3 regions of the Streptomyces sp. NPDC091280 genome follow, and region 1 is predicted to be linked to each of the others. Evidence: riboswitches for the same ligand, from Rfam matches in the RefSeq annotation. Region 1 holds a riboswitch; each other region holds the start of a gene.
The links. Region 1 has a riboswitch for S-adenosylmethionine ahead of ACIQPR_RS30720 (aminotransferase class V-fold PLP-dependent enzyme). Riboswitches for the same ligand answer to the same signal wherever they lie in the genome.
Positions count from the first base shown of each region.

Region 2: linked by a shared signal. The riboswitch ahead of thrC (threonine synthase) and the one ahead of ACIQPR_RS30720 (aminotransferase class V-fold PLP-dependent enzyme) in region 1 are both predicted to bind S-adenosylmethionine.
Region 3: linked by a shared signal. The riboswitch ahead of ACIQPR_RS22420 (ABC transporter substrate-binding protein) and the one ahead of ACIQPR_RS30720 (aminotransferase class V-fold PLP-dependent enzyme) in region 1 are both predicted to bind S-adenosylmethionine.

Region 1 is NZ_JBIVUZ010000011.1:12,882-22,983, forward strand. Features, by position in the region: gene trpD (anthranilate phosphoribosyltransferase) at 113-1,177, shown strand; SAM riboswitch class IV at 1,280-1,396, shown strand; gene ACIQPR_RS30720 (aminotransferase class V-fold PLP-dependent enzyme) at 1,562-2,923, shown strand; gene ACIQPR_RS30725 (Lrp/AsnC family transcriptional regulator) at 3,036-3,317, opposite strand; gene ACIQPR_RS30730 (rhomboid family intramembrane serine protease) at 3,314-4,048, opposite strand; gene ACIQPR_RS30735 (hypothetical protein) at 4,210-4,449, shown strand; gene ACIQPR_RS30740 (NYN domain-containing protein) at 4,487-5,830, shown strand; gene ACIQPR_RS30745 (NlpC/P60 family protein) at 6,041-7,075, shown strand; gene ACIQPR_RS30750 (NlpC/P60 family protein) at 7,296-8,318, shown strand; gene ACIQPR_RS30755 (hypothetical protein) at 8,349-9,539, shown strand; gene ACIQPR_RS30760 (glycosyltransferase 87 family protein) at 9,578-10,102, opposite strand, start outside.
Region 2 is NZ_JBIVUZ010000001.1:1,235,784-1,245,885, forward strand. Features, by position in the region: gene ACIQPR_RS05715 (cold-shock protein) at 10-216, opposite strand; gene ACIQPR_RS05720 (MoaD/ThiS family protein) at 648-923, opposite strand; gene thrC (threonine synthase) at 920-2,233, opposite strand; SAM riboswitch class I at 2,249-2,403, opposite strand; gene ACIQPR_RS05730 (glucosyl-3-phosphoglycerate synthase) at 2,547-3,491, shown strand; gene ACIQPR_RS05735 (trehalose-6-phosphate synthase) at 3,544-5,046, shown strand; gene otsB (trehalose-phosphatase) at 5,034-5,915, opposite strand; gene ACIQPR_RS05745 (DUF3263 domain-containing protein) at 5,990-6,241, opposite strand; gene ACIQPR_RS05750 (extracellular solute-binding protein) at 6,319-7,566, opposite strand; gene ACIQPR_RS05755 (ROK family protein) at 7,697-8,641, shown strand; gene nagA (N-acetylglucosamine-6-phosphate deacetylase) at 8,641-9,876, shown strand; gene ACIQPR_RS05765 (1-phosphofructokinase family hexose kinase) at 9,997-10,102, shown strand, end outside.
Region 3 is NZ_JBIVUZ010000007.1:267,208-277,309, forward strand. Features, by position in the region: gene ACIQPR_RS22400 (homoserine O-acetyltransferase) at 1-402, shown strand, start outside; gene ACIQPR_RS22405 (MFS transporter) at 586-2,082, opposite strand; gene ACIQPR_RS22410 (TauD/TfdA dioxygenase family protein) at 2,083-2,904, opposite strand; gene ACIQPR_RS22415 (AAA family ATPase) at 3,366-3,935, opposite strand; SAM riboswitch class IV at 4,135-4,247, shown strand; gene ACIQPR_RS22420 (ABC transporter substrate-binding protein) at 4,637-6,256, shown strand; gene ACIQPR_RS22425 (ABC transporter permease) at 6,260-7,219, shown strand; gene ACIQPR_RS22430 (ABC transporter permease) at 7,216-8,148, shown strand; gene ACIQPR_RS22435 (dipeptide ABC transporter ATP-binding protein) at 8,130-9,872, shown strand; gene ACIQPR_RS22440 (LLM class flavin-dependent oxidoreductase) at 9,869-10,102, shown strand, end outside.

The DNA of each region.
Region 1 (10,102 bases):
CGTCGTCCGGGGTACGGACAGCGCCTCTCCGGGGTCCTCCCGGCTGGATAGGGTGGGCACGTGCTCCCTCTTGTGGGAGTTCCCCTCTCTTACGACACCCAGGAGCGGCCTTATGAGCGCTGTGACCCCCGCTGGAGGCGACACCGCGGCGGCCCGTTCCTGGCCCGACGTGCTGAGTGCTCTGCTGGCCGGGCAGGATCTGAGCACCGCCGACACGGCGTGGGCGATGGACCGCATCATGAGCGGTGAGGCCGCGGACGCGCAGATCGCGGGCTTCCTGGTGGCGCTGCGCGCCAAGGGCGAGACGGTCGAGGAGATCACCGGTCTCGTCGAGACGATGTACGCCCACGCGAAGCCGCTGCACATCCCGGGGCCGGCCGTCGACATCGTCGGTACGGGCGGCGACCGGGCCAAGACGGTCAACATCTCGACGATGTCCGCGATCGTGATCGCGGGCACCGGCGCGCAGGTCGTCAAGCACGGCAACCGCGCCGCGTCCTCCGCGAGCGGCTCCTCCGACGTGCTGGAGAAGCTCGGTATCAACCTGGACCTGCCGACCGAGCAGGTCGCGCGGGTGGCGGCGGAGGCCGGGATCACCTTCTGCTTCGCGGCCAAGTTCCACCCCTCGATGCGGTTCGTCGGCGCGGTCCGGGGAGCGCTGGGCATTCCGACCGCGTTCAACCTCCTGGGCCCGCTCACCAACCCGGCGAAGGTCACCTCGTCGGCGATCGGCTGCTTCGACACCCGCATGGCCGGGCTCATCGCGGGCGTACTGGCCGAACGCGGCTCGTCCGCGCTGGTGTTCCGGGGCGACGACGGTCTCGACGAGCTGACCACCACCGCCACCTCCCGGGTGTGGACCGTCCGCGACGGCAAGGTCACCGAGGAGTCCTTCGACCCCCGGGACGTCGGTCTCGACCTGGTCCCCGTCGAGGCCCTGCGCGGCGCCGACCCCGACTACAACGCGGGCGTCGCCCGCCGGCTGCTGGACGGCGAGCCGGGCCCGGTCCGCGACGCCGTACTCCTGAACTCGGCGGCTGCCCTGGTCGCGCTGGAGCGGGGGGACGGGCCGCTGGCGGACCGGATCCGGGCCGGGATGGAGAAGGCCGCCGAGTCGATCGACTCGGGGGCGGCCAAGCGGACCCTGGAGCGCTGGGCCGCGGCCACCAACGCGTAGCCCAGCGGCGGTTGTCATACCGCGATGTGATTCTGTGACGTCGTCCCGCGATCCGGACACGGGTTGCGGGGCGGCGATCACCTCACGTAAGTTTTCCGATCAGGTCATGAGTGACAGTCATGAGGCCCCGGCCGACTGTCCGGCAACCCTCCGTCCGTGGCGGGGTGCCCCGGGTGAAGACCAGGCCGTGGGCAGCGAGGTCCTCGGCAAGCGCGGGCCCCTCGAAAGACACCAGGGGTCCTGGTCATCGAGGGAGCCCTCTGTGAGCAAGCGAATGCGATAGGGCGTCGAGCCCCGCCTCCGCATACCCCCTTTCACCTCCTCCGTGCTGGAGCCGTCCGCGCTCGCACGGCGGAACCCCCTTGCCTCTCACAGGAGTTCGCCATGTCTGTCGTCACCACGGCCGCCCCCCGGACCATTTGTGCCCCGCTGCCCGTTCTCGGCCGGGATGTCGCCGTCCCGCTCGTCACGGGCGGCGAAGTCACCTACGCGGCGCTCGACTACGCGGCCAGTGCCCCCGCCCTCCAGCGCGTCTGGGACGACGTGGCGGCCTACGCCCCCTACTACGGCAGCGTCCACCGCGGCGCCGGCTACCTCTCGCAGCTCTCCACGGACCTCTTCGAGAACGCCCGGCGGACGGTCGAGGAGTTCCTGGACTGCCGTCCCGAGGACCAGCTGGTCTTCACCCGCTCCACCACGGACTCCCTGAACCTCCTCGCCGCGGCCCTCCCCGCCGACTGCCAGGTGTTCGTCTTCGAGACCGAGCACCACGCGTCCCTGCTGCCCTGGAAGGACGCCCGGGTCACCTACCTCGACGCCCCGCGCACCCCGGCCCAGGCCGTCGAGACCCTGGAGCTGGCCCTCGCCGCCCGCGACCCCTACGGCCCGGCCCTGGTCTGCGTCACCGGCGCCTCGAACGTCACCGGCGAACTGTGGCCGGTCCGCGAACTCGCCGCCGCCGCGCACGCCCACGGCGCCCGGATCGTCCTGGACGCCGCCCAGCTCGCCCCGCACCACCCGGTCTCCGTCCAGGACCTCGACGTCGACTGGATCGCCTTCTCCGGCCACAAGCTCTACGCCCCCTTCGGCTCCGGCGTCCTCGCCGGCCGCGCCGACTGGCTCCAGGCCGCCGACCCCTACCTCGCGGGCGGCGGCGCCAGCCGCAAGGTCACCCGGCGCGAGGGCGGGGGAGTGGACGTCGAGTGGCACGACAGCGCCGCCCGCCACGAGGCCGGCTCCCCGAACGTCATCGGCGCCTACTCCATCGCGTCGGCCTGCAAGGCACTCACGGAGGCGGGCTTCGACACGCTGGTGGCCCGCGAGCAGTACCTCATCGAGAAGGTCCGGGCGGGCCTGGCCGGGATCCCGGCGGTGAAGGTCCTCTCCCTCTTCGGCGACGACGCCCCGCGCGTCGGCGTCATCTCCTTCGTCGTCGAGGGCTGGAACAGCTCCCACTTCGCCGCCGCCCTCTCCGCCGAGTACGGCATCGGCGTCCGCGACGGCCTCTTCTGCGCCCACCCCCTGGTCCGCACCCTCCTCGGCACCGACCCGCAGACGCAGGGCGAGTGCGGTGCCCCGGAGGCGGCCCCGGGCGAGAAGTCCCTCAACGCGATCCGGGTCAGCTTCGGCGCGGGCACCCCGGACGAGCACGTGGACCGCTTCGTGACGGCCGTGCGGGAACTGGTGACCGACGGCGCCAAGTGGAACTACCGCACGGAGAACGGCCGCTGCGTCCCGACGGTGTGAGGCAAACGCCTTCAGGGACAACCCCCCAGGGGCCCGAGGAACTGCGCGGCCAGCCACAACAAACCGGTCACCCGCACACGATCCGGGCCCCCACCCCCCTAGGCGCCCAACCTCACGAGTCCAACCCGATGGCGAACGCCGCCTCAAGGTCGTGCTGCGAGTACGTCCGGAACGCGACGTGCGTGTCCGTCCCCTCCACCCCCGGGATCTTGCTGATCCGGCCCGGGATGACCTCGGCCAGATCCTCGTGCTGGCGTACCCGCACCATCGCGATCAAGTCGTACGTGCCGGTGACGGAGAAGACCTCGCTCACGGATTCGAGCGCGGCGATCGACTCGGCGATCTCCGGAATCCGGTCCACGCTGGTCTTGATGAGGACGATCGCGGTGATCACGGCTGGTTCTCTCCCTCGGGGACCGTTGCTGGGGCGGCCCTCACTCTAGTCGCACGGCCGAATCGCACCCACGCGTAGCAGAACCCGAGCGTGAAGCCCACCAGGTGGGCGAGGTACGCCACCCCCGGCCCCTGTGCCGCCTGCCCCGCCGCCAGCCATTGCAGGGCCGCCCAGAACGGCAGCACCACCCACGCGGGGAACCGCAGCGGCAGAAAGAAGAGGAAGGGCAGGAGGCTCGTCACACGGGCCCGGGGGAACAGGTACAGGAACGCGCCGAGGACCGCCGAGATCGCCCCGGACGCGCCGACCAGCGACTGCGCGGAGTCCGCGTTGGCCACCGCGTACCCCAGCAGCGCGAGATAGCCGCACACCAGGTAGAAGAGGGTGAACCCGACCCGGCCGAGCCGTTCCTCCGTCATCGCTCCGAAGACGTAGAGGAAGAGCATGTTGCCGAGGAGGTGGACCCAGCTGCCGTGGACGAAGAGGGCGGTGACCGGGGTCAGGGCCTCGCGGGCGGGGGCGGCGAACAGGTCGGCCGGTACCACGCCCCAGTGGCGGAAGTACGTCCGCTGCGCCACGAGCAGCGCGTCCCCGGTGCCGTAGGACGGGACGAAGCCCGAGGACGGGCCGAGGACGAAGATCAGGCAGCACAGGGCGATCAGGGTGTACGTCATCGGTGCGGAGGTGTTCCGGAGGGCTCTGACGGACGCGGTCGCCCAGTTGCTGATCATGGACACAGAGCATGGCGTAACGGGACGTACCGGGTCAGCGTGCCTCGCCGCTGTGGACGGCCGAGCGGCGAGTACCCGCCAGGCCGTAGGGTTACGAGCCACACTCGCCGGGCAGACCGGCGATCACGGAAACTGGAACAAGAAGGAAGCGGACAGCCACGATGACGGTACCCCTGCCGACCGCCTCGACGCGGTGGCGCTGCACCCTCTGCGGCAACCTCACGCGCTTCGACGTGACGCGTTCGTCGAAGGTCGTGGAGTACCTCCACCTGGACCTGGCGGGTGAGCCGAAGGTGGAGGAGCGCGAGGTGGTCAGTGAGACCATCGAATCGGTGCGCTGCCGCTGGTGCAATGCCGTGGACCAGGTGGAACTCGTGGACAGGCCGGGCGCCGGCTCCTGAGAGGGAGTGGCCCCGCACAGGTATTGGGGTGTGAGGGATGGTGGAGAACTCAGGCGGGGGGCCGGGCGACGGCGCCGCCGAGGTGCTCGACCGTCCGCTGCCCGACGGGGTGCGGAGAAGGGTCGTGCAGATCGTCTCCGACGGGTTCGGCGGGCTCACCGTCGCCGAACTGCCCGCACAGCTGCGCCAGTACGCCCGCTTCGCACCCAACCGGCGCGCCAAGTTCGCCGGCAACGCCATGGCCTCCGCGCTGGAGACCGACCCGCTGTTCCGGCAGCGGATCGGGGAGAAGCTGAGAGAGGCGCAGCCGGAACTCACCGGGGCGCTCGACTCCGGCGCGCCGCCCCCGGCCGCGGACCCGCTCGATGTGGCGGCCGCGGCCTATGTGCTGCGCCCCACCGGCTGGGTGAAGCTGGTGACCGCCGCCGGCGAGGAGGCGCTGCGCGCCGACGCCGAGCGCGCCGACGAGGAGAACCGGGCCGAACTGGACCGGCTGCGCGAGGAGTTGGCGCAGGCGCGGGACGCCACCCGGACCGAGACCGAGCGGCTGCGCACCGAACTGGACGCGGCGAAGAAGGAAGCGGAGTCGCTGCACCGCAAGCTGCGCTCCGCCCTCAGTGATGTCAAGCGCGGTGAGGCCGCCCTGCGCAAGCTGCGCGCCGAGACGGACGCGTCGCGCGCCGAGGGCCAGGCCCAGGTGTCCGCGGGCGAGGCCGAGACCCGGCGGCTCAAGGCCCGGCTGGCCGAGGCGGAGGCGGCCCTGGAGGCCACCCGCAAGGCGGCCCGGGAGGGACGCAGCGTCGAGGACATGCGGGTACGGCTGCTGCTCGACACCGTGCTGGACGCGGCCCAGGGGCTGCGCCGGGAACTGGCCCTGCCGCCCGTCTCGGTACGGCCCGCCGAGACCGTGGACGCGGTCGAACCGGGACGAATGACCCCGAAGGACATCGCGGCGCGGGCGCTGTCCGAGCACGACCCGGCGATCCTCGACCAGTTGCTCGCGCTGCCGCAGGCCCATCTGGTCGTCGACGGCTACAACGTCACCAAGACCGGCTATCCCCAAATGCCCCTGGAGAAGCAGCGGTTGAGGCTGCTGGGGCAGCTCTCGCAGCTGGCCGCGCAGACCGGCGCCGAGGTCACCTGTGTCTTCGACGGGGCCGAGCTGGCCGCGCCGGTGCTGCTCGCGCCGCCGCGCGGAGTGCGGGTGCTGTTCTCCAAACCGGGCGTCACCGCCGACGAGTTGATCCGCCAGCTGGTGCGCGCGGAGCCGCCCGGCCGGCCCGTCATCGTCGCGTCGACCGACCGCGAGGTGGCCGACGGCATCGCGAAGGCGGGCGCGCGGCCCGTCGCTTCTGCGGTACTCCTGAAGCGACTGTCGTGAAGGTCAACGTACAGGGTTAATGCCGGAATTGACCGAACCGTCACGCAACGTAGTGTCAATCGACCATCACTGCATGTGGGTTATGGGCAAAGAATGCTTTGAGTGACGGCATTTTTTCGTGTGAGGATTTGAACTGATCACAGGATCATCACTAGGGTCATGCCTCGAACCTCCGAACGGGTGATCACTCAATAGAAGGAGCTCGACTCCGTGGCGTCCCATCGTCGACCGAAGCAGCCGAGCCGCGCGCGTGTCACCGTGCTGACCACCGCAGCCGCAGCCGCCGTTGCCATCAGCGCCCAGGCCGCCAACGCCGCGCCGAGCGAGAAGCCCAGCAAGGACGAGGTCAAGGCGAAGGTCGACGCCCTCTACGAGCAGGCCGAGCAGGCCACCGAGAAGCTCGACGGGGCCCAGGAGAAGCAGGAGAAGCTCCAGAAGGAGATCTCCACCATCCAGGACAACGTGGCCCGCGGCCAGGAGGAGCTGAACAAGCTCCGGGACGGCCTCGGCACGATGGCCAGCGCCCAGTACCGCACCGGCGGCATCGACCCGTCGATCCAGCTCTTCCTGTCCTCGGACCCGAGCGACTACCTCGACAAGGCGTCCACGATGGACCAGTTGAGCGCTCAGCAGGTCGAGGCGCTCACGAAGATCCAGAGCAAGCAGCGCGAACTCGCCCAGGAGCGCGCGGAGGCGAGCACCAAGCTCAAGGACCTCTCCGCCACCCGCACCGAGCTCAAGAAGAAGAAGGACGAGGTCAAGGCCAAGCTGGCCGCGGCCCAGAAGATCCTCAACACCCTGACGGCGGCGGAGAAGGCGTCCCTCGCCCAGGAGCAGGCCAACGCGGCCAGCCGCTCCACCTCCCGCGTGAACCTCGGCAACACCGGTTCCGCCTCCGGCCGCGCCGCCTCCGCGTTCGCCGCCGCCCAGTCCGTGATCGGCTCCCCGTACGTCTACGGCGCCTCCGGCCCCTCCTCCTTCGACTGCTCCGGCCTCACCTCCTGGGCCTACGCGCAGGCGGGCGTCTCCATCCCCCGCACCTCCGAGGCCCAGGCGAACGCCGGCACCCGGATCTACAGCGAGAGCGACCTCAAGGTCGGCGACCTGGTCATCTTCTACGGCGACTACCACCACGTCGGCCTCTACGCGGGCAACGGCCAGGTGCTGCACGCCCCGCACACCGGTGCCGTGGTGCGCTACGAGTCGATCGCCAACATGCCGTTCCAGTTCGGCGTCCGGATCTGATCCCGCCCGTACCCGGTCGTTCCCGACCGCCCGAACGGGCGAATCGCGACACTCCAGGCTGACCCCGCGCCCCGCCGATGACCTGCGTCATAGGCGGGGCGTCACGTTGTGTGTCCGCGGAGGTCTTTGGCCCGCACCCCTTCACAGAGCTACTGTCTGGCGCGTTTCCCCGCATCGGGGGAGCGGTCCGTGTCCGCCAGCGGAAGGAGTGCGGCTTCCCGTGGGATCCCGTCGCCGCCAAGCACCGTCCGGGTTCGACCGAGGCGCCAGCGCCGCAGTCTGTGTGTTCGGCGCCGCCGCGGCGGCCCTGGGCGCCCTGCCGGCCGGCTCCGCCCAGGCCGCGCCGCACGAGGACGCCCGGGCCGAGGTGGACCGGCTCTACCAGGAGGCCGAGAAGGCGACCGAGGCCTACGACAAGGCCGACGAACGCGCCGGGCAGCTGCACCGGCAGGTGAGCGACGCCCAGGACCGGATCGCCCGGCAGCAGCAGCGCATCAACACCATGCGGGACGCGCTGGGCGCACTCGCCGGCGCGCAGTACCGCTCCGGCGGCATCGACCCCACCGTCGCGCTGCTCTTCTCCGACGACCCGGCCGACTACCTCGACAAGGCCTCCGTCCTCGACCGCATCACCACCGAGCAGGCGGGCGAACTCAAGGACCTCCAGGACGCCATGCGCGAACTCGCGCAGGAGCGCAGCGAGGCCACCGGGCACCTCGCCGAACTGGAGCGCAGCCGCAAGGCCGTCGCCACCCACAAGAAGACCGTCGAGAGCAAGCTCGCCAAGGCCCGGCAGATCCTCAACGGCATGCCGCTCGCCGACCGCGCCGCCTTCGACCGGGCCTCCCGCTCCTCCCGCGAGGAGATCCCCGAACTCGGCGCGGGGGTGCCCGCCTCGTCCCGCGCCGCCGCCGCGGTGGCCGCCGCCCGCTCCGCACTCGGCAAGCCCTACATCTGGGGCGCCAACGGCCCCGGCGGCTTCGACTGCTCCGGCCTGATGCAGTGGTCGTACGGCCGGGCCGGCGTCCATCTCCCGCGCACCTCCCAGGAGCAGCGCTACGCCGGGCAGCGGATCCCGCTGTCCCAGGCGCAGCCCGGCGATCTGGTCGTCTACCGCTCCGACGCCAGCCATGTCGCGATGTACGTGGGCCACGGCCAGGTCATCCACGCCCCCTACCCGGGCGCCCCGGTGCGCTACGACCCGGTCGGCATGATGCCCGTCTCGTCGGTCACCAGGGTCTGAACCGGCGCGAAGGGGTCGTACGATCGGGAAGTGACTGGTCGTAGGCGGGCGTCGCGCTCCGGAGTGCTCGCGCTGTGTCTGCTGTTCGGCTCGCTGGTGGCGTGCGGCGGGCAGCCCGCGCCGGACAGCGCGAGGACGGCGGTGCAGCGCCTGCTGGACCGGCAGTCCGCGGCGGTCCTGCGCCACGACGGGGCGGCGTACGCCCGGACCGGCGCGCGCACGGCCTACGAGAACCTGTCCGCCGTACCGTTCGCGTCCTGGTCCTACCGGCTCACCTCGCTGCGCCGCACCGGCGCCACCGCGACCGCCGACGCCCAGCTCGGCTACCGCGTCCGGGGCTACGACACCTCGCCCGTCACGGTCGGCCGCACCCTCACGCTCCGCCTGACCGCCGACGGGCAGTGGTACGTCGACTCCGACCGGCCCGCGAAGAAGGCGGGCCGGCAGCTGTGGGACCTGGGGAAGGTGAGCGTCGTGCAGGGCGCGCACAGCCTGGTGATGGGGGTCGGGCAGTCCGCCGAGGCGCTGCGCGAGTACCGCTCGCTCGCCGACCACGCCGTACCGGCCGTCTCGGCGGTCTGGGGCACCGACTGGACCCGGCACGTCGTCGTGCTCGTCCCCGGCTCCCTGGAGGGCATGGCGGGGCTCCTGGGCGCACCGGCCGCGTCCTACCGGGGCATCGCCGCGGTCACGACGGGCGAGGCGGGCGGCTCGGGCGACGCCCCGGCCGACCGGATCATCGTCAACCCGGAGGCGTACGCCATGCTGGGCCCGACCGGCAAGCAGGTCGTGCTCACCCACGAGACGACCCATGTGGCCACCCGCGCCCGCACCACCTCCGCCACCCCCCTCTGGCTCTCGGAGGGCTACGCCGACTGGATCGGCTACCGGGGCACCGGACGCACCCCGGTGCAGGCCGCCCCCGAGCTCCAGCGCGCGGTCGAGGACGGCGACCCGCCGACCGCGCTCCCCGCCGACAAGGACTTCGGCTTCGACAGCGAGGCCGGCGAACTGGCCCGGGCCTACGAGGGCGGCTGGCTGGCCTGCCGGATGATCGAGGACCACTGGGGCACGGCCCGGCTGGGCAGGTTCTACCGGGCCGTCGGTGCCCACAAGAAGCGGGCGGGCGCGGTGGAGGACGCGATGAAGGACGTCCTCGGGACGACCCTGGACGACTTCACCGCGCAGTGGCGGGACTATCTCAAGGACCAACTCGCCTGATCCGGCCGGGAGATGTCCTCGGCACCGCCGGCCCCGCGTCAGGGCGAGGCCGACGTCGCCTTCGAGCGGGTGGCCTGACTGGGCAGCGGCGGTACGTCCGCCCAGGTGACCGAGGCCCGCCACAGTTCGCGGGCGGCGGTGAGCGCCGCCGCGACCAGGAGGCCGTTGCGCACGGCCAGCAGCGTGATGCCGAGGCCGTTGCTGGCGACCACGTCGGCGAACCGCACCGGGAACTCCAGGACCGTCACGAAGGCCGCCGCCAGCACCAGGCCGACCGGGAGCCGCATACGGCTGGCGCGGAAGCAGGAGCAGACGGCCGCGAGGCCGATCAGCCAGACGACGTACTGGGGGCTGATCACCCGGCTGGTGACCGTGAACATCAGCACCGCCACGAAGGCCGCGTCTGCGAGGGTGTGCGGGAGGAAGCGGGCCGCCATCAGCCGCCAGAAGATCAGCCAGCCGAAGGCGACCGCGGTCAGGCCGAGGGCGGCCGTGCTGACCCAGTTGACGTAGGGGCCGACGAACTCGACCGAGCCGTAGTTCAGGAGCACCTGGCCCTGCCA
Region 2 (10,102 bases), on a different contig from region 1:
GCGCGTGCTTCAGCCGGTCGCGAGCCGGACCATGTCCGCCTGCGGCCCCTTCTGACCCTGCGAGATCTCGAAATCGACCCGCTGACCCTCTTCCAGGGTGCGGTAGCCGTCCATCTGAATCGCGCTGTAGTGGACGAAAACATCCGCACCACCGTCGACCGCGATGAAGCCGTACCCCTTCTCCGCGTTGAACCATTTGACGGTGCCCTGAGCCATGCCTAACTCCCCTATTACTGGCCCTTGCACGGATCCGCACTTCGCGGATCCGGGTCAGACCTCACCCCCCACAGGATTGGGGGCGTGCGCCGGAACGCGTCGACCGCGGCCGAATGTATCCGTCCAACTGCCGTCTGCAACAGGTCAATCCGACGAGAATTCCGGGCAGGACCGGTCGGGAATTTACGGAGAATTCGTCCGACTTCAGGGCAAGTCGGGCCCGATAAAGGGCACATAAGGCGCAAAAGAGCCACACACTTTGGCTACTTCTCGTCGCACAAGGAGCCGGTACTCATATGCGTTCGGCATGCGGGATGGAGCGCGTTCCCCAACTGTACCGTGCTCAACCATAGAGAATTGCCCCCTCCGCTTCTCTCGCGGAAGAGGCAATTCGATGAACACTCGGTAATCTACGTTACCGAGGGTAACGATCAACCCCCGGCAACGGCCGGAATGATCGAGACGCCGGCCCCGTCCGGAGTCGCCGTCTCCAGCCCCTGCTCGAACCGCACATCGTCGTCGTTGACGTAGACGTTGACGAACCGGCGCAGCTTGCCCTGGTCGTCCAGGACGCGGGCGGCGATGCCGGTGTGGTTCTTCTCCAGGTCGCCGATGACCTCGGCGAGGGTGGCGCCCTCGGCGGCGACCTCGGCCCTGCCGCCGGTGTAGGTGCGCAGGATGGTGGGGATGCGGACGGTCACGCTCATGCGAGGCCAGCCTCTCGGAAGGAGTCCAGGTTCGGGCGGATGGTCGCGGTGAGGCCGGTGTCGGCGACCGCGTCCAGGGTCTTGAGGCCGTCGCCGGTGTTCAGCACGACCGTGGTGAGCGTCGGGTCCAGCAGGCCGTTGTCGATCAGCTTCTTCGTCACGCCCACGGTCACCCCGCCCGCCGTCTCGGCGAAGATGCCCTCGGTGCGGGCCAGCAGCCTGATCGCCTCGACGATCTGCTCGTCGTCCACGTCCTCCACCGCACCGCCCGTGCGCCGGGCGATGTCGAGGACGTAGGGCCCGTCCGCCGGGTTGCCGATGGCGAGGGACTTGGCGATGGTGTTCGGCTTCTGCGGGCGGACCACGTCGTGCCCGGCCTTGTAGGCCACGGACACCGGCGAGCAGCCCTCCGCCTGGGCGCCGAAGATCTTGTACGGCTTGTCCTCGACGAGCCCCAGCTTGATCAGTTCCTGGAGGCCCTTGTCGATCTTCGTGAGCTGCGAGCCGGAGGCGATCGGCACGACCAGCTGGTCCGGGAGCCGCCAGCCGAGCTGCTCGCAGATCTCGTACGCCAGGGTCTTGGAGCCCTCCGCGTAGTACGGCCGCAGGTTGACGTTGACGAAGCCCCAGCCCTCGCCGGCCGGGTCGCCGATCAGCTCGGAGCAGAAGCGGTTCACGTCGTCGTAGTTGCCCTCGATGCCGACCAGCTCGCCGCCGTAGACCGCGGCCATGACGACCTTGCCCTGCTCCAGGTCGTGCGGGATGAACACGCAGGAGCGGAAGCCGGCCCGGGCGGCGGCGGCGCCGACGGCGCCCGCGAGGTTGCCGGTGGAGGAGCAGGAGAGGGTGGTGAAGTCGAAGGCGCGGGCCGCCTCGATGGCCTGCGCGACGACACGGTCCTTGAAGGAGTGGGTCGGGTTGCCGGAGTCGTCCTTGACGAACAGCTTGCCGGCGTCGACGCCCAGTGCGCGGGCGAGGTTGTCGGCCTGGACGAGCTTGGTCCAGCCGGGGTTGATGTTCGGCTTGGTCGCCACGTCGGCGGGGACGGGCAGGAGGGACGCGTAGCGCCAGATGTTCGCGGGGCCCGCTTCGATCCGCTTGCGGAGCTCTTCGGTGTCGTAGCCCGAGAAGTCGTAGGCGATCTCCAGCGGGCCGAAACACTCCTCGCAGGCGAAGACCGGGCCGAGCGGGACGCGGTGGCCGCATTCGCGGCAGGAGAGCGCGGTGGCGGGGCCGAGATCGACGGCGTTCGCGGAGCCGGTGTCAGTGTTCGCGGTGTTCGTGGTGCTTGCGACAGTCTGCGCAGCCATGGAGGCGAGGCCCTTTCCTCATCTTCCTCACGACGCGTTTCGCCGTGAGACGGATTTGGCACCTTCCCGAGCCGGGAGCCTCGGCACATGTACGTGTACATGCGACAAGACCGGCTGGAGGGTTGCCGGGGCTTCAACGGGCCGTATCCCTCTGCCCCTCTGGATGAGCGGTGTTCAGTTGTGTATGCAATTGTCTCGCCGACGGCCTCGGACATGTAATGGTCATCAGCGTTGTTCAAGACTGTAACCGAAGGCCAGGACAGTTGAGTGAGCCGTCCGAACCGCGAGATGGAACGCAGAGGAGCCGCGCAACGTGCTGAAGGAAGTCGAGCACTGGCTGAGCACCCGCTCCTGGTCCCTGACCGACCGGCCGCTCCACAAGATCCTGGCCGCGAAGCACCGCACGGGCCAGTCGGTCTCCGTCGTGCTGCCCGCGCTGAACGAGGAGGCGACGGTCGGCGAGATCGTCGCCGTCATCCGGCACGACCTCATGCAGCAGGTCCCCCTCGTCGACGAGATCGTCGTCGTCGACTCCGGGTCCACCGACCGCACCTCCGAGGTGGCCGCCGCGGCGGGCGCCCGGGTGGTGCACCGCGACGACATCCTGCCCCGCATCCCCGCCGTGCCCGGCAAGGGCGAGGTGCTGTGGCGCTCCCTGCTGGTGACGAGCGGGGACATCGTCTGCTTCGTCGACGCGGACCTGAAGGAGTTCTCCTCCGACTTCGTCACCGGCATCGTGGGCCCGCTGCTCACCGACCCGGGCGTCGACCTCGTCAAGGCGATGTACGACCGCCCGCTCGCCGGCGCGGCCGGACAGGGCGGCCGGGTCACCGAGCTGATGGCCCGCCCGCTGCTGAACATGCACTGGCCCCAACTGGCCGGATTCGTCCAGCCGTTGGGCGGTGAGTACGCGGCCCGCCGCTCGCTGCTGGAGCAGCTGCCGTTCCCCGTCGGCTACGGCGTAGAACTGGGCATGCTCGTCGACGCGCTGCACCTGGTGGGCCTGGACGCGCTCGCGCAGGTCGACGTCGGTGTGCGCAAGCACCGGCACCAGGACGGGCAGGCGCTGGGGCGGATGGCCGCGCAGATCTACCGCACGGCCCAGCTCCGGCTGGCCCGCGGGCATCTCGTCCGGCCCTCCCTGACCCAGTTCGAGCGGGGTCCGGACGGTTTCGAGCCGCGCACGTACTCCGTGGACACGGAGGAACGGCCGCCGATGGCGGACATCGCCGAGTACCAGTCCCGCAAGGTGGCGTAACCCGCCCCGTCCGCACGTTTGAGCGTTTCCGGGCCGGGCTAGGTTGTGCCGTATGGCTTCTACGTCAGCTACGTCAGCTACGTCGGCCGCGAAGGCCCAGGTGCTCGTCGCGTCCAACCGCGGCCCGGTCTCCTACGAGGTCGGCGACGACGGTGCGCTGCGCGCCAGGCGCGGCGGCGGCGGGCTGGTGTCCGGGCTGTCGGCGATCGGCCCGGACGCGGACGCCCTGTGGGTGTGCTCGGCGCTGTCCGACGGCGACCGCGAGGCGGTACGGCGCGCGGTCGGCGAGGACGGCGTACGGATGCTGGACATCCCCGCGGACGTGCACAGCGACGCGTACAACGGCATCGCCAACTCCGTGCTGTGGTTCGTCCACCACATGCTCTACCAGACCCCGCTGGAGCCGGTCTTCGACGCGGAGTTCCGGCGCCAGTGGGCGTCGTACGAGACGTACAACCGGGCGTTCGCGACGGCGCTGGCGGAGGAGGCCGCCGAGGGGGCAGCGGTGCTGGTGCAGGACTACCACCTGTGCCTGGTGCCGGGGATGCTGCGGGAACTGCGGCCGGATCTGCGGATCGGCCACTTCTCGCACACGCCGTGGGCGCCGGTGGAGTACTTCGGGATGCTGCCCGACGACATCCAGGTACGGCTCATGGAGGGCCTGCTCGGCGCGGACCGGGTGGGATTCCTGACCTGGCCGTGGGCGACGGCGTTCCAGAACTGCGTGCAGGGGCTCGATCCCTACCGGTGGCTCCCCTTGTGGCCGACGGGTTCTCCCCGGGCGGTCGAGCATGTGCGGCGCGATCCGGACACCGGGCGCGAGCGGATCACCCGGAAGACGTTCATCGGCGTCCACAGCCTCGGTGCCGACGCCGACTTCCTGCGCGTCCGCTCGCACGAGCCGGACGTCGAGGAGCGGATGGCCGCGCTGCGCGAGGAGATCGGCGAGGGCCGCAGGACGATCGTCCGGGTGGACCGGACCGAGCTGTCGAAGAACATCGTGCGCGGCCTGCTGGCGTACCGGCAACTGCTCGACGACCACCCCGAGTGGCGGGAACGGGTCGTGCACGTGGCCTTCGCCTACCCGTCCCGGCAGGACCTCGCCGTGTACCGGGACTACACGGCCGAGGTGCGACGGCTCGCGAAGGAGATCAACTCCCTTTACGGGAAGCCTGGTTGGACCCCGGTCGTCCTGCACGTCAAGGACGACTTCGCCCGCTCCCTGGCCGCGTACCGCCTCGCCGACGTCGTCCTCGTCAATCCCATCCGCGACGGTATGAACCTGGTCGCCAAGGAGGTCCCGGTCGTCTCCGACGAGGGCTGCGCGCTGGTCCTGTCCCGCGAGGCGGGCGCCTTCCAGGAACTCGGCAAGGACGCGATCCCCGTCAACCCGTACGACGTCGTCGCCACGGCCGACGCCCTCCACGAGGCCCTGACGATGCCGGACGAGGAACGCGCCGGGCGGACGAAGCGGCTGGCCGCGGCGGCCACGGCGCTGCCGCCGGCCCAGTGGTTCCTGGACCAGCTGAACGCCCTGCGGGATCAGCCGAGTTGAGCCGCGAGCGCGGACAGCAGGGCCACGACTCCCGCCGCGCCGTCCACCACCAGGTCCGCGCGTTCGCGTAGTTCCGCGACCTCGTCGTTGCCGCTGCACACCAGCAGGCCGGGGACGCCGTCGGAGCGGAGCTTCTCCACCGCGGCGAAGGCGGGCAGGTCGCCCAGGTCGTCGCCCGCGTAAAGGACGGACTCGGCGCCGGTCTCGCGCAGGTACTCGGTGAGCGCCACGCCCTTGTCCATGCCGGGCGGGCGCAACTCCAGGACCATACGGCCCGGTTCGACGATCAGGCCGTGGCGGGCGGCGAAGTCGGTGAGGGGGCCGCGCAGCGCCTCGAACGCGGCCTGGGGGTCGTCGGCGCGGCGGGTGTGGACGGCGAGGGCGCGGCCCTTCTCCTCGATCCAGGTGCCCTGCCAGGCGCCGATACGGTCCAGGAAGCCCGGGAGTTCGGCGCGGACCGCGGCGACGCCGGGGTGCGGGGCGGGGGCGCTGACCGTGGCACTCACCGCGTCCCAGCGCTCCGTGCCGTAGTGGCCGAGGACGACCAGGTGTTCCAGGCCGGGTACGCCCGCGAAGCCGCCGTTGCGGACCGCCACTCCGGCCGGGCGGCCGGTGACCACGGCGACGGCGGCGACCTTCGGCGCGAGGGCGGCCAGCGCGGGCACCGCGCCCGGGTGCGCGCGGGCCTGCTCGGGGTCGGCGACGATCGGGGCGAGCGTGCCGTCGAAGTCGAGCCCGACCACCGCGGCGGCCGGTTTCGCCAGGATCGCTTCGAGGCCCTCGCGTCCGGCGCGGGTGACGGGGGTCGGCAGTGCGGGCGGGGGAGCTGCGGGGTCGTGGTGTCCGGTGGAGTCCTCAGGGCTGCCCATGCCTCGACCCTATCCGGGCCGGGCCGACCGCACCCCTCGCCCGGTCGGCCAGGGGTCTGCCGTCGGCCGGGTCCTCACCGCTCCGAGCGCCGTGTCTCACGGACCCGTCTCAGCCGGTTCACCGTCACCGGGTCGTGGGCTAGCGCCCGCTCGTCGTCCAGCAGGGCGTTGAGCAGCTGGTAGTAGCGCACGGGGGCCAGGCCCAGTTCCTCGCGTATCGCGCGCTCCTTCGCGCCGGGGCCCGGGAAGCCGCGGCGCTCCAGCGCGAGGATGTCCTGTTCCCTCCGGTGCAGGGGAGGGAGACGCGAGGGGCGGTCCTTGTCCATGTTCCGCACGGTAGCGCCCGCCACTGACAACGGCCCCGCCTCCCTCTGACCGGTCCCCTGCTTCCCGTTGCTTCCCGCTACTTCCCGCTCTCCGCGAGCGTGGCCGCCGCCTGCAGCTGGCCCAGTACCGCGCCGGGGCTGCCGTGCGCGGCGACCGCCTGCCCTATGCGCTGCTTGATGTCGGCGCTGACCGTGGCCCAGGAGGTGTTGCCGACCGGGTAGAGCGTGGAGAGGGGGAGTTCTTCCAGGAACGGGCGCAAGGCCCGGTCCTGCCGCGACGCCTCCATCACCTTCGACGCGGAGTTGGTCACCGGCAGCAGGTCGTACTCGCGGGAGAAGGCGAGGACGTTCTTCTCGCTGTAGACGTAGTCGAGGAAGTCGCCGATCTGGTCGCGGTGGCCGTTCTGCTTGAAGGCGGTCATCCAGTCGGCGACGCCCATCGTGGTCTTGGCCCTGCCGGTGCGTCCGGGCATCGCGACCGTGCCGAAGCTGACGCCCTTCTTCGCCGCCTGCTGGATGAGCGTCGGGTGTCCGTTGAGCATGCCTACGTCACCGTTCGCGAACGCGGCGAACGCGTCCGCGCGATTCAGCTCGGCGGGGGCGACGGGCCCGGTCAGCCCCTTGGCGACGAGGTTGTCGCGCAGCCAGGTGAAGGTGGAGATGTTCTCCGTGGAGTCGAGGGTGTAGGTGCTGCCGAGGTCGTCGGTGTAGCCGCCGCCTCCGCCGAGCAGCCACTGCATGGTCTCGGCCTGCGCCTCCTCGGAGCCGAGCGGCAGCGCGAACGGGTACTTCACGCCCCGGTCCTTCAGCGCCCGCGCGTCCGCCGCCAGCTCGCTCCAGTCCTTGGGCGGGGTCAGGCCGGCCTTGGCGAAGAGGGTCTTGTTGTAGAAGAGGACGCGCGTGGACGCGGCGAACGGCATGCCGTACTGGACCTGGTTCACCTGCCCCGCGTCCGCGAGCGGCTCCAGGAAGTCCGCTTCCACGGGGATGGAGAGCAGGTCGGCGGTGGAGTACAGCCTGCCCTCGGTGGCGTAGTCGGCGTACGCCCCGATCTGCGCCATGTCGGGGGCCTTGCCCGCGTCGACCATCGCCTTGACCTTGGCGTCGACCTCGTTCCACGAGTACACGCTGACGTCGACCCGCACACCGGGGTGCTTGGCCTCGTACGCCGTGACGAGCCCGTCCCAGTACTTCCGCGAACTGTTGGACGCGGAGTCGCCGTAGTCCGCGGCGACGAGCCTGAGGGTGACGTCGCCGGAGCCGCCGCCGAGGCCGCAGCCGCCGAGGACCGCCGTCATGCCCAGTACGGACGTCGCCGCGATCATTCCTGTCCTGCGCCGCTGCACTACGACTCCCCAACCTTTGCTGTCGTGACGTTCGCTCCGCGAACCCATAAGGTCTACACCACGTGAGTGGACTAGACCTCTCGCGGGTCGGCGGGCCACACTGTCCCCCGTGAGACATGTCATCGCCCTCGACGTGGGCGGCACCGGGATGAAGGCCGCCCTAGTGGGGACCCGCGGCGAGCTGCTGCACCGGGCCCGCCGCGCCACCGGCCGCGAACACGGACCGGACGCGGTCGTCGAGCACATCCTCGGCTTCGCCGCCGAACTGCGCGCGTACGGCGAGGAGCGGTACGGCCAGCCCGCGTCCGCCGCCGGAGTCGCCGTCCCCGGCATCGTCGACGCCGAGCGGGGCATCGCCGCCTACTCGGCCAACCTCGGCTGGCGCGACCTGCCGCTGCGCGACCTGCTCGCCGCCCGGCTCGGCGGTGTCCCCGTCGCCCTCGGCCACGACGTGCGCACCGGCGGCCTCGCCGAGGGCCGGATCGGCGCGGGCCGGGGCGCCGACCGCTTCCTGTTCGTCCCGCTGGGCACCGGCATAGCGGGCGCGATCGGCATCGACGGCCGGGTGGAGGCGGGCGCCCACGGCTTCGCGGGCGAGATCGGCCACATCGTCGTACGACCCGGCGGCGCGCCCTGCCCCTGCGGCCAGACCGGCTGCCTGGAGCGGTACGCGTCGGCGGCGGCGGTGACGGAGGCGTGGGCGGCGGCCTCCGGCGATCCGGGGGCGGACGCGGCCGACTGCGCCAAGGCCGTCGACGCCGGGGACACCAGCGCCACGGCCGTCTGGCAGCGGGCCGTGGACGCCCTCGCCGACGGCCTCGTCACCGCCCTCACCCTCCTGGACCCCCGCACGATCATCATCGGTGGCGGCCTGGCCGAGGCGGGGGAAACCTTGTTCACACCACTGCGGGACGCGGTGCGACGACGGGTCACCTTCCAGAAGCTGCCGTCGATCGTCCCGGCGGCCCTCGGGGACACCGCCGGATGTCTGGGTGCCGGGCTCCTGGCCTGGGACCTCCTCAACTCAACCGACCGTACGGAGGTAGCACCCTGATGGCAGCCCACCCAGGGGCGCGGGACAGCGTCGACATGCGGCTCCGCCGCGAGGCACGACCGGCCACGACGCACCCGCACTCCGCGACGACCGGGAACACGACGGTGCTGGCCGGAGCGAGGGTCGTGCTGCCGACCGGGATCGCGGACGGAGGCCGGGTCGTCGTCGACGGCACCCGCATCGCCGCTGCCGCCCCCGACGACGCCCCGGTCCTCGACGTCACCGGCCACTGGCTGGTCCCGGGCTTCGTCGACCTGCACAACCACGGCGGCGGCGGAGCCTCCTTCACCTCCGGCACGGTCGACGACGTCCTCAAGGGCATCCACACCCACCGCCTGCACGGCACCACCACCCTCGTCGCCTCGACCGTCACCGGCGAGATGGACTTCCTGGCCCAGCGCGCCGGGCTCCTCTCCGAACTCACCGAGCAGGGCGACCTCGCCGGCATCCACTTCGAGGGCCCGTTCATCTCGCCGTGCCGCAAGGGCGCCCACTCCGAGGGCCTGCTGCGCGATCCCGACCCGGCGGACGTGCGCAAGCTGGTCGACGCGGCGCGCGGCAGCGCCAGGATGGTCACCCTCGCGACCGAACTCCCGGGCGGCCTCGACTCCGTACGGCTGCTCGTCGAGCACGGCGTGATCGCGGCGATCGGGCACACGGACGCCTCCTACGAGCAGACGGCGCAGGCGATCGACGCGGGCGCCACGGTCGCCACGCACCTCTACAACGCGATGCCGCAGCTCGGCCACCGCGAGCCCGGACCGATCGCGGCGCTCCTCGAAGACGAGCGCGTCACCGTCGAGTTGATCAACGACGGTACGCATCTGCACCCGGCGGCCCTCGAGTTGGCGTTCCACCACGCGGGCGCGGACCGGGTGGCGCTCATCACGGACGCGATGGACGCGGCGGGCTTCGGCGACGGCCGGTACATGCTCGGCCCGTTGGAGGTCGAGGTCAGTGACGGGGTGGCACGGCTGGTGGAGGGCGGTTCGATCGCCGGCTCGACGCTGACCCTGGACCGGGCCTTCAAGCGCTCGGTGACGGTCGACCGGCTGCCGGTCCAGGACGTGGTCGCCGCGATCTCCGCCAACCCGGCCAGACTGCTGGGGAGTTACGACGAGATCGGCTCGCTGGAGCCCGGCAAGTACGCCGACCTGGTGCTGCTGGACTCCGCCTTCGATCTCAAGGGCGTGATGCGGCGCGGCACTTGGGTGGTCGAGCCCCGACTGGGCTGACATGTGACGTGGTCGAGGGCGGCGGTTGTCCCGGGGGACTGGGAGGACCGCCTCCCGTTTGACATCATCGTGCCTCCGGAACAAGCGCGTTCACGCGGAAGTCGGGGGAGGTCGACGCGGGTGATTCTCACCGTCACACTCAACACCGCGCTCGACATCACCTACCGGGTACGGGAGTTGCGGCCGCACGGCACGCACCGCGTCTCCGAGGTGAGCGAGCGGCCCG
Region 3 (10,102 bases), on a different contig from region 1:
GCGGTCCGCTTCGGCCGGGCGCCGCAGGACGCGGAGGATCCGTGGAACGGCGGCCGGTACCAGGTCGAGTCGTATCTCGACCACCACGCCGACAAGTTGGTGCGCCGGTTCGACGCGGGCAGCTACGTCACGCTGGCGGAGGCCATGAACACTCACGCCATCGGCCGCGACCGCGGCGACACGCGAGCGGCCCTGCGCCGGGTGACCGCGCGGACGCTGGTCGCCGGAGTCGACTCGGACCGGCTCTATCCCCCGTCCCAGCAGGCGGAGTTGGCGGCCGGCATCCCCGGCGCGGACCGGCTCCGTGTCATCGAGTCGCCGTACGGCCACGACGGTTTCCTGATCGAGACGGAACAGGTCGCGGCGCTCGTCCGTGAACTCGTCGGCCAGGGGCGGGAGTAGCGGCCTCTCGGCGGCGGGGGACGACCGTGAGCCGGACGGCGCCCGCCGTACCGAGTGCCGCCGCAACGGCCCTCCCGGCCGGGCCGTCGTCCTCGGTGCAGCCCTCCGCCCGCACGGCCACCGGACCGACCCGCTCGTCCCTGCGGGGACCACGACAGTCGTCGGCACACCGCGCCAGGACGGCTACCGCTCCTGCGGACTGCGGTCCTCGCGCCGCCGGTCGTGCCGGGGACCGGGACCGTTCGTGGTCGGGTCCCCGGGCCTGGGCGGACGGGGCGGGACGGCGGCCCGGCGCAGCCGCGCCGGCACGAGCGCGGCGGCGAGCAGACCGGCACAGACGCAGGAGGCCAGCGCGTACGCGGTTCGCGGGCCGCCGCCCACTGCCGTCGCGCCGGACGCGGTGTGCAGATAGACCGCCGATACGGCGCTGAGGCAGACGGCCGCAGCGATGCGCTGTGCCATCTGGAGGACGCCGCCGCCCACGCCCGCGGCCTCGGCCGGGGCGTGTTGCAGGACCTGTGTCTGGTTGGGCGAGACGGCGAGGCCGCCCGCCGCGCCGGACAGCGCCTGGGTCGCGGCGAGCACGATCGGCAGTGCGGCGGCCGGCACGAAGAGCACGGCCACCGCCCCGGCCAGGGCGGCACAGATCCCCGACACCAGCCCCACGCTCACCGTGCGCACCCCTATCCGCCGCACCAGCCGCCAGGCGAGCGCCGAGGAGACGCCCATCGCGAGCGCCGAGGGGAGCGAGACCGCCGCCGTCATCAGGGCCGACAGTCCGAGCCCGTCCTGGAGGAAGACGGTGAGCACGAGCGACGCGGCGATGGAGGAACCGAACTGGGCCATGGCGACGGCGGTGCCCAGCAGGTACGGCCGGGACGACGCGAGCGCCGGATGGACCAGCGGCACCCGGCCCCGCCGTACCCGCAGCCGCTGCTGCGCGACGAACGCCCCGGCCAGGGCGCACGCTCCGGCCGCCCACAGAAGTGCCGCTCCCCCACTGCCCGGTGTCCGGATGAACGGCACCATCACCGTCAGCGTGCACGCGCAGGCCAGGCCCAGGCCGGTCACGTCCAGCCGGGAGTCACGGGCGGTGCGCCGGGGCGGCGGCAGCCAGCGGGTGGCGAGGGTCAGGGTGACCAGTGCGCACGGTGCGCTCAGCAGGAGGCAGTAGCGCCAGCCGGTCCCGGCCCCGTATCCGGCGACGAGGGCGCCGCCGAGCGGTGGGCCGAGTGCGGCGGCCACGCCCGCCGTCACCGCGTACATTCCCAGCGCGCGGCCCCGGTCGAGCCCGTGGAACACGTCCTGAATGGTCCCGATGACCTGGGAGTTGACGAGTCCGGCGGCGGCTCCCTGCACCAGCCGGGCGCCGATCACGGTCCCCGGCCCGCCGCCGGTCGCGGCCACCACCCCGGCCAGGAGGAAGACGGCCATTCCGGCGAGGAAGAGCCGCTTGCGGCCGTGCAGGTCGCCGAGACTGCCCCCGGGTACGAGGGCCAGTCCGAACGCCAGCGAGTAACCGGCCACGATCCACTGGACGTCCGCCGCGCCGGCCCCCAGCGAGTGCCGCAGGCTGGGGACCGCGATGTTCAGAACTGCCTGGTCCAGCAGGGTGGTTGCCCCCGCGGCCAGACACACCAGCAGGACGCGGCGGGCGGCGCGGTCTTCTCCGGGGAGCATTCAGGCGTGCCGCGCCGTGGTGCCCGCGTCCGGCTCCACTCCGAGGACCTTGCGGTAGACGCGCTCTCCGTCGCCGTAGTCGTCGACGGCGTAGTGCCAGGTCGCCCGGTTGTCCCAGAGGACGAAGTCGCCGGGCCGCCAGCCGAAGCGGATCGTGTAGTCCGGCGAGGAGGCGTGCCGCAGCAGATGGTCGAGGAGGACCTTGCTCTCCGCCGGGGTGACACCGGTGAGCTGCTTCGCCGAGCTGCTGATGAAGAGGCCCTTGCGGCCGGTGGTGGGGTGGGTGAGGACGACGGGGTGCTCGACGGGCTCGCCGGGTGCGTTCTTCCTGCTGCCCTGCGCGTAGTTCTCGGCGTTGCCCGCGTAGAGGGCGCCGACCGATTCCAGCAGCACCTTGAACGGCTCCGACAGGTCGTCGTAGGCGGCCTGGAGGTCCGCCCACAGGGTGTGGCCGCCGAGTTCGGGCACGACCTCGTAGGTGAGGGACTCGATCGCGAAGACGGGCTCGCGCCAGAGCCCGCCGATGTGCCAGGTGCTGGCCTTGCCCGTGTGCTTGACGTCGTACGGATACACAAGCGGGTTGTCCGGGTGCTTCAGCGCGGTGGGGTGGTCGAAGGGCCGGGCGAACAGGCCTACGGCGGCGACCTGCTGATCGGGCGTCAGATGCTGACCGCGGAAGACGAGGACCTTGTGGTCGCGGAAGGCCCGGCGCAGTTCCTCGGCGGTGCTCTCGTCGACGGGCGCGGTCAGGTCGACGCCGGCGACTTCGGCGCCGAAGCGGGGCCCTGCCCTGAGGATGTCGAGACGGGCGGCGGTGGTCATGGCGTTCTCCTCTGCGGCGACTGCTGTGCGGCTGGTGGGCGTGCGGCTGGTCGGGGCCGTCCGCCGGTCCTCGGCACCGGTGCGCGTGGAGCCGCGAAAGCGGCGCGAGTCGACGTGCCCGGTCACCACCCGTGGGTCGTCGGGCAGCGCGAAGAGGGAGCGGACGGCGCTCGGCGTCTCCTCGCACAGCGACTCAACGGCCGTACGGGGGTTACCGGTTGCGAGGGAGCGAAGGGGTGCGGGGAAGGGGCCGTGGAACGGCGATCAGCAACAGACCTCGTCGAACTGGTCGGCGCGGCGGCTCACCCAGAACGGGTCGAGCAGCACCGTGTGTGCCTGGCCAGTTGTGTCCATGGCCGGATCAAAGCACACCCGGAAAGGTGCGTCCACCACGCGTCCGAGCGGTGGGACGACCGGGGGCGTCGACCGCTGCGGTGACCGCACCCTCCCGGAACCACCGCTCAGGCCCCGCGGTCGGACACGTCGTCGGTGAGTCGGGCGATGGTGTCCGCGATCAGCGCCACCCGGTCGGCCAGGTCACCGGCCGGTACCTCCACGAGGTCGTAGCCGAACCGCCGATAGCTCTCTTCGTGGACGCGCTCGAACACGAGGGACTCCTCGAAGCTGATCCGGCGGGCGGCCGTGGGCTCGCAGAATCCGAGGTTGCGGACGAAGAAGACCTGCGGTTCATAGATCCGGTCACGGGTGACCCGGTCGATCTCGGCGAGCAGCGCGGCCGGCGCGGGGCGGCCGAGGTAGGTACTGAGGGCGTGTGTGCACACCGGAGACCTGTCGTAGACCTGCCGGGTCACGCCCTCCGTCACGGACGTCACCTGTCGCAGACGCTGCAGATCGACCACCTTCCGGACGAAGCCCTGCCGGGTCCAGGGCTCGGCGTCTCCCCCGGCCTGCTCGTGGGCGATGACCGCGGTGGCGGCCTCCTCGACGACGTCGAATCCGTCCGCGCGCAGCCGGCGCAGGATCGTGGTCTTTCCGGCACCGGGCGCGCCGGTGAGGATGTAGCGCTTCATGGTGGGTCCTCTGGTGGCCGTGAACCGGCAGGCGGCAGACGGCAGTTCGGGAAGAGGGAGCGATCGACTCAGTGCCGTGGGGGCAGGGCGGGGAGAGCCTCGTCCGCGACCGCGCGACGGCAGGTTCAGAAGTTTCCCCGACGCCGGACCTCTGCCCCGGCATTGACGCACAGCGAGACGACTCCCTACGATCTCCAGTGGCATCGAGTGTCAGCAACAAGCCCTGGCTGGCTGACCGGCAACCCTCCGACGCGGTGGGGTGCTCCAGGTGAAAGCCCGGCAGAGACACTGACGACTCTGCAAGCGCGCGACCCCGTGACCGGGGTCCCGGACATGGAGGACGGCGTGCCCGACAGCTACGACCTGAGTGCCTCCTGTCCCGACGCCGTGGTTTTCTCCCGGCTCTCCCGTCGGCGCCACATCGACCTGAAGCGCTGCGCCGGCTGTCTCTGTCACAGCTGACCAGGTCCGGCCGCAGAGCCTGACATCCGTCACCGCTGTTTCTCCGGCACAGCCCCGTTTCCCCCTTCACCTTCCCTTCTTCGACGAGTCGACATGCGCGCGGGCGCGTCCCGTGCCGGCCGGCACGTCCTCCCCGCCCCACCGGATCCACCCCGCCGGGGTCGATACCGTCCGCGCGCCCCGCCACGTTCCGCACAGGTCCGTGTGCACGGGGTGACACGAGTAGGAGCACCTCTCCCGTGACAGCACATCCGGTCTCCCGAACCACCCGACGGGCGGCTACGGCCGCTCTCGTGACCACCAGTTTCCTGCTGACCGCCTGCGGATCGGGGGGCGGTGGCGCCGGCGACACCGGCGGCCGGGCCACGTCCGGTGGGACGCTGACCTTCGCGGTGGGCTCCGACGCCGGTTGCGTGGACCCGCAGCAGGTGGCCAGCAACGACACCATCTACTCGGTGCGGCAGATCGTCGACTCGCTGACCGACCAAAACCCCCAGACCGGCAAGATCGTGCCGTGGCTGGCGAAGAGCTGGGACATCAGCTCCGACGCGACGACGTTCACGTTCCATCTCAGATCGGGTGTCACCTTCAGCGACGGGTCCAAGCTGACCGCGCAGGTGGTCAAGGACAACTTCGACGCGGTGCCGAAGCTCGGCGCGCTGGGCACCCTCGCCGAGGGCTATCTGAGCGGCCTCAAGAGCACCACCGTGGTCGACCCGCTCACCGTGAAGGTGACCTTCCAGCAGCCCAACGCCCAGTTCCTGCAAGCCACTTCGACACACTCGCTGGGCATCGAGTCGTCGGCGAGCGTGCAGCGGAGCCCGCAGGAGAAGTGCAGCAAGGGCGTGGTCGGCTCCGGGCCCTTCGTGCTGAAGCAGTATGTGCAGAACCAGTCGATCACGCTCGCCAAGCGCACCGGATACGCGTGGGGTTCCTCGCTGTGGCGCAAGAGCGGGGAGGCCTACCTCGACAAGGTGGTCTTCAAGGTCGTGCCCGAGGCGGGAGTACGGGCCGGCAGTCTCCAGTCGGGGCAGGTCGACGCGATCAGCAGCGTCGGCAAGGCCAACGAGGCGGCGCTCAAGGGCGGTCAGGTCACCCTCCAGCGGCGGGCCAATCCGGGCGTGGTGTTCGGGCTGGCGCTCAACAACTCGCGGCCGGTCCTGAAGGACGCGCGGGTGCGCCAGGCCATCGGGTTCGCCATCGACCGCAAGCAGATCGCCGACGCGGTGTTCCCGACCGGGACCCAGCCCGCGACCAGCGTCCTGGCGCACACCACACCCGACTACACGGACCTGTCCTCGGACCTGACGACCGACGCGGCCAAGGCGAAGTCCCTGCTGGACGCGGCCGGTTGGAAGACCGGCAGCGACGGCGTCCGGACGAAGGACGGCAAGAAGCTGAGCCTCACCGTCGACTGGATCCCCAACTCGGCCACGAACCAGCCCGCGTTGGAGCTGATCCAGCAGCAACTGAAGGCCGTCGGCATCGGTCTGACGCTCAAGCAGCTCCAGGTCACCCAGCTCGCCCCGACCCTCCAGTCCGGCGACTTCGACGTGGCGTGGAGCAACATCACCCGCGCCGACCCCGACATCCTGCGCAGCTCCTTCTCCACCAAGCTGGCGAACTTCTACCGCCTGCCCGCGAGCCCGCTCGACACGGCGCTGACCGGACAGGCGGCCACCACGGACACCGCGAAGCGCGCCCAACTCGTGCAGCAGGCGCAGGAGTTGCTCGTCAAGAACGCCTACTACGCGCCGGTGGTCGAGCTCCAGACCCAGATCGGCGTGGCGAAGAAGGTGCACGCCCTGAACTTCGACGCCTCCAGCCGGATCCAGCTGCACGACACCTGGATCGGCTGACCCGTGCGCCGCTACGCGATCAAACGGCTCGCCCAGGCGGTCGGCGTGCTGTGGGCCGCCTACACGGTGTCCTTCCTGGTCCTCGACTTCCTGCCGGGCGATCCGGTCACGGCGATGGCGAGTGCCGGAATGGACTCCGGGACGGTCGACCCGGCCCAACTGGCGGCGCTGCGCCACGAGTACGGCTTCGACAAGCCGGTCCTGGCGCAGTACGCCGACTACCTCGGCCGGGCGGTGCGCGGGGACTTCGGGAACTCCGTCTCCACGGGCCGGCCGGTGTCCTCGACACTGGCCGACGCCCTGCCGCAGACCCTCCAGCTGACCGGCGCCGCGCTGCTCCTCGCCGTGCTGCTCGGCGGCGGCCTGGCGGTGGTCGCGACCTACACCTCGCGTCGGTGGCTGCGCCAACTGCTGCTGTCCCTGCCGCCGTTGGGGGTGTCGGTCCCGACGTTCTGGGTGGGGCTGCTGCTCGTCGAGTCGTTCTCCTTCCGCCTGCACTGGTTCCCCGCGTTCGGCAACGACGGGCTGCGGGGGCTGATCCTGCCGGCCCTGACGCTGGCGATCCCGACCGGCGCGCAGGTGGCACAGGTCCTGGCCAAGAGCCTGCTCACCGCGCTGGACCAGGCCTATGTGGAGACCGCCCGGGCCAAGGGCGCCGGGCGGTGGCGCGTCCATCTGCGGCACGCCCTGCGCAACGCGTCCCTGCCCGCGCTCACCGTGGTCGGCCTGCTGGTCGGGCAGTTGATCGCCGGTTCGGTGGTCGTCGAGACGGTGTTCTCGCGCGACGGCCTCGGCCGGGTGACGGCCGCCGCGGTCACGGCCCAGGACATCCCGCTGGTGCAGGGCGTGGTGGTGTTCGGCGCGCTGATCTTCGTCCTGACGAACCTGCTCGTCGACCTCGTCTACCCACTGCTCGATCCGCGGATCGTGATGACCTCGGGCCGGAAGGCGGTCACCGTATGAGTCAGGGTCTTGTCGACGACACCGCCGCCGGCACCCCCGCCGATGCCGCGCTCGGCCCCGCGCGGCCGGTCGGGCCAGGGTCCGGGCCGGGACGCCGCGTCGAGGTGCGCCGGGTCCTGCGGTTCCTGGTGCGCCGTCCCGGTCTGCTGCTCTCCGTCCTCGTCCTGGTCCTGGTCGTGCTGGCCTCGTTCCGGCCCGGCCTGTTCACCTCCCGGGACCCGCTGGCGGGGATACCCTCGCAGAACTTCCGGGGCCCGAGCGGCGCGCACTGGTTCGGCACCGACGAACTCGGCCGCGATGTGTTCTCCCGGGTCGTCCACGGCGCCCAACTCTCCCTCAAGGCAACCCTCATCGCGGTCGCGGTCGCCTTCGTCGTCGGCAGCCTGATCGGGCTGGTCGCCGGCTTCGTGGGCCGCTGGGTCGACGACGTACTGATGCGCTTCGTCGACGTGCTCCTCTCCATCCCGGCACTGTTCCTCTCCCTGGCCCTGGTCACCGCGCTCGGCTACGGCACGGTCAAGGTGGCGGTCGCCGTCGGTGTCGCCAGCGTGGCGGGTTTCGCGCGGGTGACCCGGGCGGAGGTGCTGCGGGTACGGCAGGCGGTCTTCGTCGAGGCCTCGCGCTCGTGCGGGGCACGCTGGTACTCGGTGCTCGGCCGGCACGTCCTGCCCAACGCGGCCGGTCCGGTGATCGTCCTGGCCACCCTCGACTTCGGCTCCTCGATCCTCGCCGTGTCGGCCCTGAGCTTCCTCGGCTACGGCGCCCCGCCACCGGCACCGGAATGGGGCACGCTGATCTCGGACGGCCGCAACTACCTCGCCAACGCCTGGTGGTTGACGGCGCTGCCCGGCCTCGCCATCGCGGCGACCGTGCTGGCCACCAACCGCGTCGCACGCGCGCTGGACGGCGAATGGTCCCGGCAGTCATGACCGGTCACCCGCCGAACACACCTGGAACGGATGAGGACTTGAGCACGACACCGAGCACCGACCCGGACCCCGGCGCGGGCGCGGACGCCGCGCTGGAGATACGCGGCCTGTCCGTGTCGTACCGCACCCGCGGCGGCACCGTACCGGCCGTGCGGGACGTCGATCTCGACGTGCGTCCGGGCGAGGTGACCGCGGTGGTCGGCGAGTCCGGCTCCGGAAAGAGCACCACCGCGCATGCCATCACCCGGCTCCTGGCGGCCAACGCCACGATCGACGCGGGCACGATCCGCTTCGGCCGGCACGACCTCACCACGCTGAGCGAGGCGGAACTGCGCACCGTGCGCGGCGCGCGGATCGGCCTGGTCCCCCAGGACCCCTCGGTCTCCCTCAACCCGGTCAAACGCATCGGCGAGCAGGTCGCCGAGGTGCTGCGCATCCACGGCCTCGCGACCCGCCGCTCCGCGCCGGCGGAGGCGGTCGACATCCTGCACCGGGCCGGACTGCCGGACGCGGCCACCCGGGCCCGGCAGTATCCGCACGAACTCTCCGGCGGCATGCGGCAGCGCGCCCTGATCGCCATCGCGATCGCCGCCCGGCCGAGGCTGATCGTGGCGGACGAGCCGACCAGCGCGCTCGACGTCACCGTGCAACGCGTCATCCTCGACCATCTCCAGAGCCTCACCGAGGAGTCGGGCACCGCGATCCTGCTGGTGACCCACGATCTCGCGGTGGCCGCCGACCGGTCACAGCGCCTCGTCGTCATGTCCCAGGGGCGGGTGGTCGAGGCCGGGGCGACCCGCGAGGTGCTGGCCGACCCCCAACACGAGTACACCCGACGCCTGTTGGCCAGCGCGCCGAGCCTGACGACCGCGATCCCCCGCGCCGGGGCGACCGCGCCTCCGGCCACCGACCCGACGCCGCTGGTGGAACTCCGCAACGCCGTCAAGGAGTTCAGGCTCCCCCGGGCGGGCGGCGAGTCCCGGACCCTGCGCGCGGTCGACGACGTGAGCCTCACCCTCCACCGCGGCCGGACCCTGGCCCTGGTGGGCGAGTCCGGCTCGGGCAAGTCCACCACCGCCCGCCTGGTGCTCCGCCTCACCGACGCGAGCTCCGGACACATCCTGTTCGACGGCGCCGACATCACCACCGCCCGGGGCGCCGAGGCCCGGCAACTGCGCCGACGCGCCCAGCTCGTCTACCAGAACCCGTACGCCTCGCTCGACCCGAGGTTCACCATCGGCGAGGTCATCACCGAGCCGCTGCGCGCCTTCAAGGTCGGCGACCGCGCCTCCCGGCTGGACCGGGCCCGCGACCTGCTCGACCGGGTCGCCCTGCCCGCCGCGACCCTGGACCGCCGCCCGGCGGAACTCTCCGGCGGACAGCGGCAGCGCGTCGCCATCGCACGGGCGCTCGCCCTCTCCCCCGATCTCGTGGTGTGCGACGAACCGGTGTCCGCCCTCGACGTCTCCGTCCAGGCCCAAGTCCTCGACCTGCTCGCCGAGTTGCAGGCCGACATCGGGGTGGCCTACCTGTTCATCTCGCACGACCTGGCCGTCGTACGGCAGATCGCGCACGAGGTCGCGGTCATGCGGGCCGGCCGTGTCGTCGAGACCGGCGCCCCCGAGGACCTGTTCACGCACCCCCAGCACGAATACACCCGCGAACTGCTCGCGGCGATCCCCGGCCGACGGACCGACCACGACCTGAGGACGCGGACCGCATGAGCATCACCTCCCTCGCCTTTCTCACCCCGGGCAACTTCGCCGACGACGACCCCTACACGGGCCTGGAGGAGACCCTCCAACTCTTCGAGTACGGCGAGCGGTTGGGCTACGACGGCGCCTGGATCCGGCAGCGGCACCTCGAACACGGCGTCGGTTCGGCCGCGGTGTTCCTCGCCGCGGCCGGACAACGCACCGAGCGCGTCGAGTTGGGGACCGCGGTCATCCCGATC